One region of the Vreelandella aquamarina genome, then DNA from elsewhere that is predicted to be linked to it. Evidence: predicted binding sites of a transcription regulator. Region 1 holds the regulator's gene; each other region holds the start of a gene.

Region 1 (2,188 bases):
AACCAGAAGGTTCGTGATGTCTATCTAGGCGCAGACTTCCGCCTCTAAACACTGGACTGACCAAACTTTTCTTTTAGTGGCATGCTTATTGCACTTGCACAGAGCCATAACTCGCTCTAGGGTGGAGCTTTCTGATTAACGAGTGGTTCTCAGATGGTCATGAAAGCTTCTCTCCAATTGCGTATCGGCACACAGCTGACCATGACACCTCAGCTGCAGCAGGCCATTGCCCTGCTACAGCTCTCCACGCTGGACCTCCGTCAAGAAATTCAGCAAGCGCTGGACGCTAACCCCATGCTCGAACAAGAGGATGAGTTTGGCGAACAGGCTGTTAGCGAGCCTCAAGAGGCCGAGTGGTCGGACAGCATTCCCAACGAACTCTCCGTAGACAGCGACTGGTCGGACACCTACCAAGACATGGGTAGCTTGGGCGGTAGCAGCGAAGGACCCGACTTCGAGCGCCAAGCCGCAGGCCAAAGCCTTCATGGCCATCTGTTATGGCAATTGGCCATGACCGACTTCTCTCCCCGCGACTATGCCATTGCCGAAAGCCTGATCGATGCACTGGATGCCAACGGCTATCTCACTCAACCGCTCAACGACATCCGCGAAGGCCTCAAGGCGCAAGGCCACGACAGCCTGAGCCAGCGTGAAGTAGAAAACACCCTGTTGCGCTTACAACAGTTCGAGCCCACCGGCGTGTTTGCCCGTGACCTGCGCGAGTGCCTAATGCTTCAGCTGGCCGCGCTGCCTGAAGACACCCCGCTACTGATGCCCGCAAAACGCTTGGTGCGTCAGTTTCTCGAAGCCTTGGGCAAAGACGATTTACGGCTACTCAAGCGCCGCCTGAGCCTGGATGACGAGCAGTTGGACGACGTCATCCGTTTAATTCGCAGCCTTGACCCACGCCCAGGCAGCGCCTACGGCGTGACCGACGACAGCTATATCACGCCCGATTTGGTCGTGCGCCATGACAACGAGGGCTGGCACTTAGAGCTCAACCCGGAGGCGCTGCCGCGCCTGCGTATCCAGCCCGATTACGCCAGTTTGATCAAACGTGCCGACAAGAGCCAAGACAACCAGTTCTTGAAAGAGCACCTCCAAGAAGCTCGCTGGCTGATCAAAAGCCTTTCCAGCCGTAATGACACGCTTCTGCGAGTAGGTCGTGAAATCATCGCCCGCCAGATCGGCTTTCTAGAGCACGGCGAAGAGGCCATGAAACCGCTGATCCTGGCCGACATCGCCGAGGCCGTGGAGATGCACGAGTCCACGATCTCCCGCGTGACGACGCAGAAATTCATACATACGCCACGAGGCGTGTTCGAGTTGAAGTACTTCTTCTCGAGCCAAGTCAGCGGCCACGATGGCGGCGATAGCCACTCCAGCACCGCCATCCGTGCACGGATCAAAAAACTGATACAAGAGGAGCCGTCGGGTAAACCGCTCTCCGATAGTCGCCTGGTGACCCTCCTTGAGGAGGGAGGCATCAGCGTTGCCCGGCGTACGGTGGCGAAATATCGCGAGTCGATGGGTATTCCCTCGTCCAGTGAGCGCCGCCGTTTACGCTAGTTAAACGGTAGAGCGTGACAAACTCGACGCAGGGGCTTTGCAATAGCGCAAAAAGGGTTACAATCGAAGTACAGCCCGATGGATAAGGAGCACGTCAATGCAAGTAAACATCACTGGTCATCACGTTGAACTGACTGACGCCTTGCGTGACTACGTTAACGAAAAGCTGGAACGCGTCGAACGCCACTACGACAACATCACCACGGTGCAAGTGACCTTATCTGTCGAGAAGGAACGCCAGCAGGCAGCCTGTACGCTGCATGCCGCCGGTGCCGACCTTCATGCCGAAGCCCTCGATAACGACATGTATGCCGCTATCGATGCGCTCGCAGACAAAATCGATCGTCAACTCGTTAAACACAAGGAAAAAGCACAAGCTCGCGCCCAGGGCGCAGGCGTGCGTTAACTCAATGACGTTGGAAACCATCCTCCCCCGGAGCGCGTACTCTACGACGTGCCCGGGGGCAGCAAAAAACGGGTGCTGGAGTTTTTCAGCACCTTCATCGCCCAAAACACACCCAGCCTCGATAGCCAAGAAGTGTTTAGCCGCCTGATTGGACGCGAGCGTCTCGGCAGCACGGGAATTGGCAACGGCGTTGCCATCCCCCACGCACGTAGC
Region 2 (2,188 bases), 1.2 Mb from region 1:
ATTGACGTACACGGCCAGCCGTTCGCCAGTTAGTGAGTTAACGGTTACTTCCGCTGAGCTTCCCGGGGTGGCGGGCGAGGTGTATGTCACCGCCGTGCCGGGGTAATCCCGCAGCGCCGAACTCACGAGTGAGGCGGCAGGCTGTGTGGCTTGCTGAACTTCCACGCGCTTGAGATCTGAATGAATGAGCGCATCCAGCTCGTCATCGAATAAATACAGCGCCCCGGTCAGCGAGAGCGCGATTAAAAAAGGCAGGACTAATAGGCCTGCATAAAAATGCCAGCGCCAAACGGCGCGATACAGATCAAGCGGCGCTTTGCGCGTTGTCTGTGTGGAACTCATTGTCGTCATGCACACGCTCCAAGCGCTCAAAGCACCGTGTTGTCCGCACGTAGCGGCGCTAACACGGCGTTCAAGACGCGATATTTATTTGCCAGCCAAGCCCGTTTTTAGCTGGCCAGTTAGGTAAACCCTTTGAGTTAAATGACCTTTAACGTGGGCGGAGCGCGAGGATAGGCGTGGGGGTAGGCTTGTACCGCAGCAGCGCGCTGGGCAAAGGCCGCTGGCAGCGGCGTACGTGTGATAAAGGCCACACTGCCAATGGCGGGTAAATGGTGAGGGGCGGTAGGCGTTTTTTGCCATATACCGCAATAGTCACACGGGTGATACCAGTGGTGCAGAGGGTCATCGTGATGAGATGACGGACCCGCCGATGTGCCATGCGGCGCGGCATCATGTCCGTGTGCATGTTCTGAAGAGTGGTCTAACGCCTGCCATTGAGACTGCAATTGCGAGAACAGCGGCCCAGCAAAGAGCAGGTAGATCGCCACGAACGCTAAATAGAGCGCTGTGCGATACCAAAAAGAGTTGGCTGAGCGGAAAGATCGCATCTCAAACTACGCTTTGTGAGCTGTCTGAATGACGGCTAAGCAGTTTACAGCGTCATACCGATGCAAAGTACCCGATGCCTGCGATTAACGCTGTGGTGTATTGCCGCGAAAGAGGGGGCTGCATTCGCACTTATTTGGTGCGTTTGAAGGTGTTTTTGCTCGTTTATGGTGCTTTTTACCCTGGTTGAACTGCATAAAGGGAGCCGCTTCAGGCTATAAAAGCGTTTTGGCGCTGCCTGAATCGCACTTTCACCATTTTGGCGCACTCCTTGCATTTGTAAGGTAATGATTTATACACAAGGAAGCGACAGCGCCCCATGATGTTGAGCGAACTCGCCCCACCCGCTGCTGGTTCCGGCCACCGCTTTGACGCCGAGCGCCGCTGGGCCGCCTCGCTAGCCCTGCGTTTTGCCAACCGCGATGGCGTGACTCGGTTAGTGCAAGCGCGTCACCAAGGGCCGTTACGGGTACAGCGCCCCTTCTACCCAGAAGGCAGCCAGGAAGCGTGCCACGTTTACGTATTGCACCCGCCTGGCGGGCTCGTGAGCGGCGATGCGCTGACCATCCGTGCTCATATCGAGCGCGGAGCCCATGCGCTGCTCACCACACCCGCCGCCAATAAGCTCTACAAAGCCGACAGCCAAGGCGTGGCCTGGACACAGCACACCGAGCTGACGGTAGAGGAGGGTGGCACCTTAGAGTGGCTGCCCCAGGAAACCATCGCGTTTAATGGTTCAAAGGGCACTCAACGCACCCATATTGCGCTGCAGGGCAATGCTCGCTGCCTAGGCTGGGAAGTGATGGCGCTCGGCCGCCCAGCAAGCGACCTGCCCTATGTCTCTGGGCGTATTGAACAGCACTTTCGCTTAACCCTAGATGGCAAACCGCTGTGGCTTGAACGCCAGCCGCTAGACCCTGCGCACCCACGCTTTGCGGGCCGCTGGGGGCAGGGCGGCGCAACGGTGCAGGCCACGCTCTGGGCGGTAGGCATTGACGATGCCGCTGCGGCCATTGAAGCACTGCGCGAAGCGCTGCCGGATAACCCCCGCTGGGCGGTAACCGTGCGCCACGGCGTACTGCTGCTGCGCTATCTAGGCACATCCCGTAACGAAGCCTGGGCGCTGTGTGAACAGGCCTGGCACCTGCTTCGGCCGCGCTGGATCGAGCGCGAAGCGCACACGCCGCGCATTTGGCTAACCTAATGAGCAACACGCTGATAACGCTGGAGACACTCCATGGAACTGACCCCACGAGACAAAGACAAGCTGATGCTGTTTACCGCCGCCCAGCTTGCCGAG
Region 3 (2,188 bases), 1.7 Mb from region 1:
AACAGTCGCGCAAGCGCCGTATCCGCTCGCTCGATACACTCGACCTCCAAGTCGGGTTGCGCCAGCGCGCGCTCCAACACCCAGCGGATAGCGCGGTCATCATCGACAATAACCACTCGTGCAACATCGGTACGTGTCGCCTCAGTCATGACGCTTCTCCGGTGCAATTAATAACCAATGGAATCAGTAAACGAAATTCGGTATGTCCGGGTCGTGAGTCGCATTCGATCAATCCTTGATGTTGGTGCAATATTGACTGGGCAATCGATAGCCCTAGGCCGCTGCCTTCCGCGCGGCCAGAGACCATCGGGTAAAAAAGCGTGTCGCGCAGCGCCTCGGGAATACCAGGGCCGTTATCGATCACGCCCACTTCACTCACCAAGCGGTGCCGTTCGGCCCCCAGGGTAAACTGACGGCGCGCACGGGTCCGAAGCGTCAGTTCGGGAGCGGACGTGCCCGCATCGCTCATGGCCTGAACGGCGTTGCGCGCTACGTTGAGCACCGCTTGGATCATTTGCGATTCGTCACCGGAAAGATCCGGCAGGCTGGGGTCGTAATCGCGGTTGACGGTGACATGGGGATGCTCGGCAATCAGCAGCGCTCGCACTCGCTCCAGCACTTTATGGATATTGACCGGCTCATGTTTAATGATGCGGTTCGGGCCCAGCATGGAATCAACCAAATCTCGTAAGCGGTCTACTTCTTCGACGATGATATGGGTAAATTCCCGCAGCGCCGGGTCGTCTAAATCACGCTCCAGCAGTTGCGCCGCACCGCGAATGCCGCCTAATGGGTTCTTCACCTCGTGAGCCAAGCCCCGCGCCAGCACCTTGATGGTCTCTTGGCGAGTGGTGAGCGCCTCTTCCCGGGAGATCTGCATCAAGCGATCCCGCGGCTCGACCTCCAACAGCAGTTCATCGGCAGAGAGCGGCGTGACCGTATAATCGACGGTCAGCGGGTCGCTATTGAGCGGCGTAATACGCGCCTCGCGCTGTGTGTAGGGATGGAACGCATCGCGCGCTTTGGCCAGCACTTCATCGATGCTTTCATCACCGCCGAGCAACGTATCCAAACTGATGCCCTGCACGCGGCTGAAGCTCACCGCCAGCAGCGCTTCCGCGGCCGGGTTCATCCAGCGCACGCGGAGTTCACCGTCGAGCAGCAGAACTGCGGTGGTGAGGTGTTCGAGTAAACGCTGATACATGGCGTGTCCTGAAGCGTCGCTCCGACCAATACTCATGGGCACTGATCCATTAAAGAGGGGTGTTAGGGGAGGAGCTGCAAAAAGCGCGCCAATTCAGCGCAAACCGCGGCTTGCACGGCTTGTGGGCAGATGACGGGCGCATGGCGAGCCTTTATAGCGCAATGCGCTGTCGCCCTCGCCGCCCTAATGCACCATTATAGTGCACAAGACTATTCAGCGATAAAAATAGTCACCGGATCGGTGCGGTGCTGCACACGGCCCTGGCTATCCAGCAGCTCGGCGTACACTTGGTGCGCCCCTGCAGGCAAGCCTGCCAACCAGAAAGCGTCACTATGCAGGGCCGACTGGCTGAGTTCGCCATTCACCAGCAGTTGAATCTGATGGTCGTCTCGCAGCGGTGGCACCACCTGCACTTCCACTGGCGTCATACCGCCTCGCACGGAAGCACCGCTAGCGGGATTAGCAATCGTAAAACGGTCATAAGGCATAAACGGCTGACCCGGCCTACCCAGGCTTCGCGGTGCCGCTGTAGAAGGGCGCGACGCCGATGGCATGCTGGGCAGCGGTGCCAGCGTAATGGCATCCCCACCCCGCTCAGGGTTATCGGTAAACGTCACGTTGCCCTGCTCATCCACCACGCGATACACCGTTTGCGACTGGGCCACGCTTACCCATAGGCACAGTAGAAGCACTGCCGCTGTGGATAAGCCTATTTTGTGTTGCAAACGTCGTCTGCTCATCATTACTAGCCCCTGCGTATTCGCTTCCATAAAAAAACCCCGCCGAGGCGGGGTTTTCTGGCTAATCACACCGCAAGGGTGATTTTAGCACCGTCATTAAAGACCGTTCTTAACAAGAGTAGTACATGTCGAACTCGATCGGGTGAGTCGTCATGCGGATACGCTCGACGTCTTCCATCTTCAGTTCGATATAGGCATCGATCATGTCGTCGGTGAACACGCCACCTTCGGTCAGGAACGCACG
Region 4 (2,188 bases), 1.3 Mb from region 1:
GGGTGGGTAGGCCTAAGGGTGCAGTGGTCAGAACCGCAATATTCACAGTACGAAGGCGTTTTTGAATAGGCTGATGCACCGTGAGTGGGTGTCGGGCATCAAAGTGGCTGCATACGCCATCTCCTGCAGAGAGCTGCATCTGCTGCTTGCCCATTTGGAGATGAATGGTGCCTTCCAAGATAACGCTCAAGAACCATGGCACGCTTTGGTAAGACGTGGAGGTATAGCCACGCTCTACCTGCAAATCAGAGAGCGTTAAGTGCACCCCGTGGCGCAGGCTAACGTCATGTACATGACCAGTGGCGACCGGCTGGCGCGGAGAAGTAGGGCCTTCAATGCGGTAGTGAATGCCGAAGCGCTGGCCAAGCTGGGCCAACGAAAAGGGGGTGATTTCAGGCGTTGCTAAGCGTTCCTGCTGAGGCATTGGGGCAGTCGCTATCGTGGGTGGAGCGTAGTGCCTGCGCCGTATTGGTGCTTAACGGCACGCGTGAGGCTGCAGATAAGCGCACGATAGCACTATCACTAGGGTTGTCAATGATAGTGATTCTTGTTCACTGGTATAAGGTTTTGAATTAAGTGCAGGGGAGAGGACGGGAGAGAGTGTGGGAGAGAGGTAGGGGCAAGAAGTGGGGCAGCCGAACCTGCCCCATGCCGTGCAAAACGGCGTACTTACTCAGCGCCGTCAGCGGTTGGCTTAGTGGTGCTAGAAGGCTGCACAGGGGCGGGCGGTACTTCAGCTTCTACAGGCGTGGCGGCGGTGGTGCTAGAGGCCTCTACCGCCGCTTCCAGGCTGGCCACTTGACGCTCTAGGGCTTCTACCCGGGAGCGGGTGCGCTGCAGCACATCCATCAAAATATCGAAATCTTCCCGCGATACCAGCTCCAGGCGATCGAACGCGCCGCGTACCACCTGCTGGACACCTTTCTGAATATCTTCCGGGGCTTGCGAGGCATTCTGCAAACGGTCGCCGATCTGCTGGGCTAAGCGGCTAATGCGGTCTTGGGGCGCCATGGCTCTCTCCTTAAACGATCACGCATAAATGTGAACTGCTTGTGAGTAAGGATACGCAACCCGCCGTGGATTCGCATGTGCCGTTTGTTAATTAAGCGCAATGGATAGTGAGCAGATGGGGAGCGGACAAATGCATCGAAATGGAGCGGCTAGCTTTTTTGAATGCTCATTAATGGTGCAGGGCCCGAGGGGAGGAGAGTGAGCAAGGCCATAAAGCTACCGTCAGTTGCTTATATGAATAGATTAAGTATCTGAAATATAAAAATAAAAAAGTGGATGGCACGGTATGCGCATTAGCAGGGCAAGCACTAAATTCGGGCGGCCATGCCGCTTTCCACCGAGTGGGACTGATCCAGCAGGGGAGATCCGGGATGAAACTCATCACCGCTATCATCAAGCCATTCAAGCTTGACGACGTTCGTGAAGCACTCGCCGACAACGGCGTTCAGGGGATTACGGTCACTGAAGTAAAGGGCTTTGGCCGCCAGAAAGGGCATACCGAACTCTACCGCGGCGCGGAATACGTGGTCGATTTTCTGCCCAAGGTGAAAGTGGAAGTCGCCGTGGACGATGCGCGCCTGGAAAGCGTGCTGGACGCCATCTGCAACGCAGCGAATAGCGGCAAGATCGGCGATGGCAAAGTGTTCGTCACGCCGTTGGAAGATGTGATCCGTATTCGTACCGGTGAGCGCGGTGCCGACGCCGTTTAAGCGTCGCCCATCGATCTGCTGATGACGTATAACTTCGCTTAGTATAACGGGGAACACCTCATGAATGAGTTAGCTGATTTGAGCTATGCGCTCGATACGTTTTACTTCTTGATCTGCGGCGTGCTGGTCATGTGGATGGCCGCTGGCTTCGCCATGCTGGAAGCAGGCTTGGTTCGCTCCAAGAATACCGCCGAAATCCTGACGAAAAACATCGCGCTGTTCGCGATTGCCTGCACCATGTACCTGCTGGTGGGCTACTACATCATGTACTCCAGCAGCGCAGGCGGCTTCCTGCCGAACCTGGGCTTCTTGATCGGCACTGAAAACAGCGCCGATGCGGTGCTGGCCGGTGGCGACGATGCGCCTTACTACTCCATGCGCTCTGACTTCTTCTTCCAGGTGGTGTTTGTGGCCACCGCCATGTCGATTGTCTCGGGTGCGGTTGCTGAGCGTATGAAGCTGTGGGC

What was found. The regulator sigma-54, encoded in region 1, starts transcription at its own class of promoters, with help from an activator protein. The targets are predictions, from matches to a motif close to TGGCACNNNNNTTGCTNT.
Region 2: the regulator sigma-54 is predicted to act here: its motif matches at 1,149-1,166, upstream of CTT34_RS16965 (urease accessory protein UreD).
Region 3: the regulator sigma-54 is predicted to act here: its motif matches at 1,278-1,295, upstream of glnL (nitrogen regulation protein NR(II)).
Region 4: the regulator sigma-54 is predicted to act here: its motif matches at 1,289-1,306, upstream of CTT34_RS17230 (P-II family nitrogen regulator).

The regions. Positions count from the first base shown of each region.
Region 1 is NZ_CP024621.1:2,380,368-2,382,555, forward strand. Features, by position in the region: gene lptB (LPS export ABC transporter ATP-binding protein) at 1-48, shown strand, start outside; gene CTT34_RS11575 (RNA polymerase factor sigma-54) at 154-1,569, shown strand; gene hpf (ribosome hibernation-promoting factor, HPF/YfiA family) at 1,667-1,975, shown strand; partial or broken gene ptsN (PTS IIA-like nitrogen regulatory protein PtsN) at 1,980-2,188, shown strand, end outside.
Region 2 is NZ_CP024621.1:3,597,384-3,599,571, reverse strand. Features, by position in the region: gene CTT34_RS16975 (PepSY-associated TM helix domain-containing protein) at 1-351, opposite strand, end outside; gene CTT34_RS16970 (DUF2946 family protein) at 480-890, opposite strand; gene CTT34_RS16965 (urease accessory protein UreD) at 1,208-2,092, shown strand; gene ureA (urease subunit gamma) at 2,126-2,188, shown strand, end outside.
Region 3 is NZ_CP024621.1:229,895-232,082, reverse strand. Features, by position in the region: gene ntrC (nitrogen regulation protein NR(I)) at 1-149, opposite strand, end outside; gene glnL (nitrogen regulation protein NR(II)) at 146-1,204, opposite strand; gene CTT34_RS01150 (DUF4124 domain-containing protein) at 1,414-1,947, opposite strand; gene glnA (glutamate--ammonia ligase) at 2,054-2,188, opposite strand, start outside.
Region 4 is NZ_CP024621.1:3,653,665-3,655,852, reverse strand. Features, by position in the region: gene CTT34_RS17240 (AraC family transcriptional regulator) at 1-424, opposite strand, end outside; gene CTT34_RS17235 (accessory factor UbiK family protein) at 670-1,011, opposite strand; gene CTT34_RS17230 (P-II family nitrogen regulator) at 1,383-1,721, shown strand; gene CTT34_RS17225 (ammonium transporter) at 1,782-2,188, shown strand, end outside.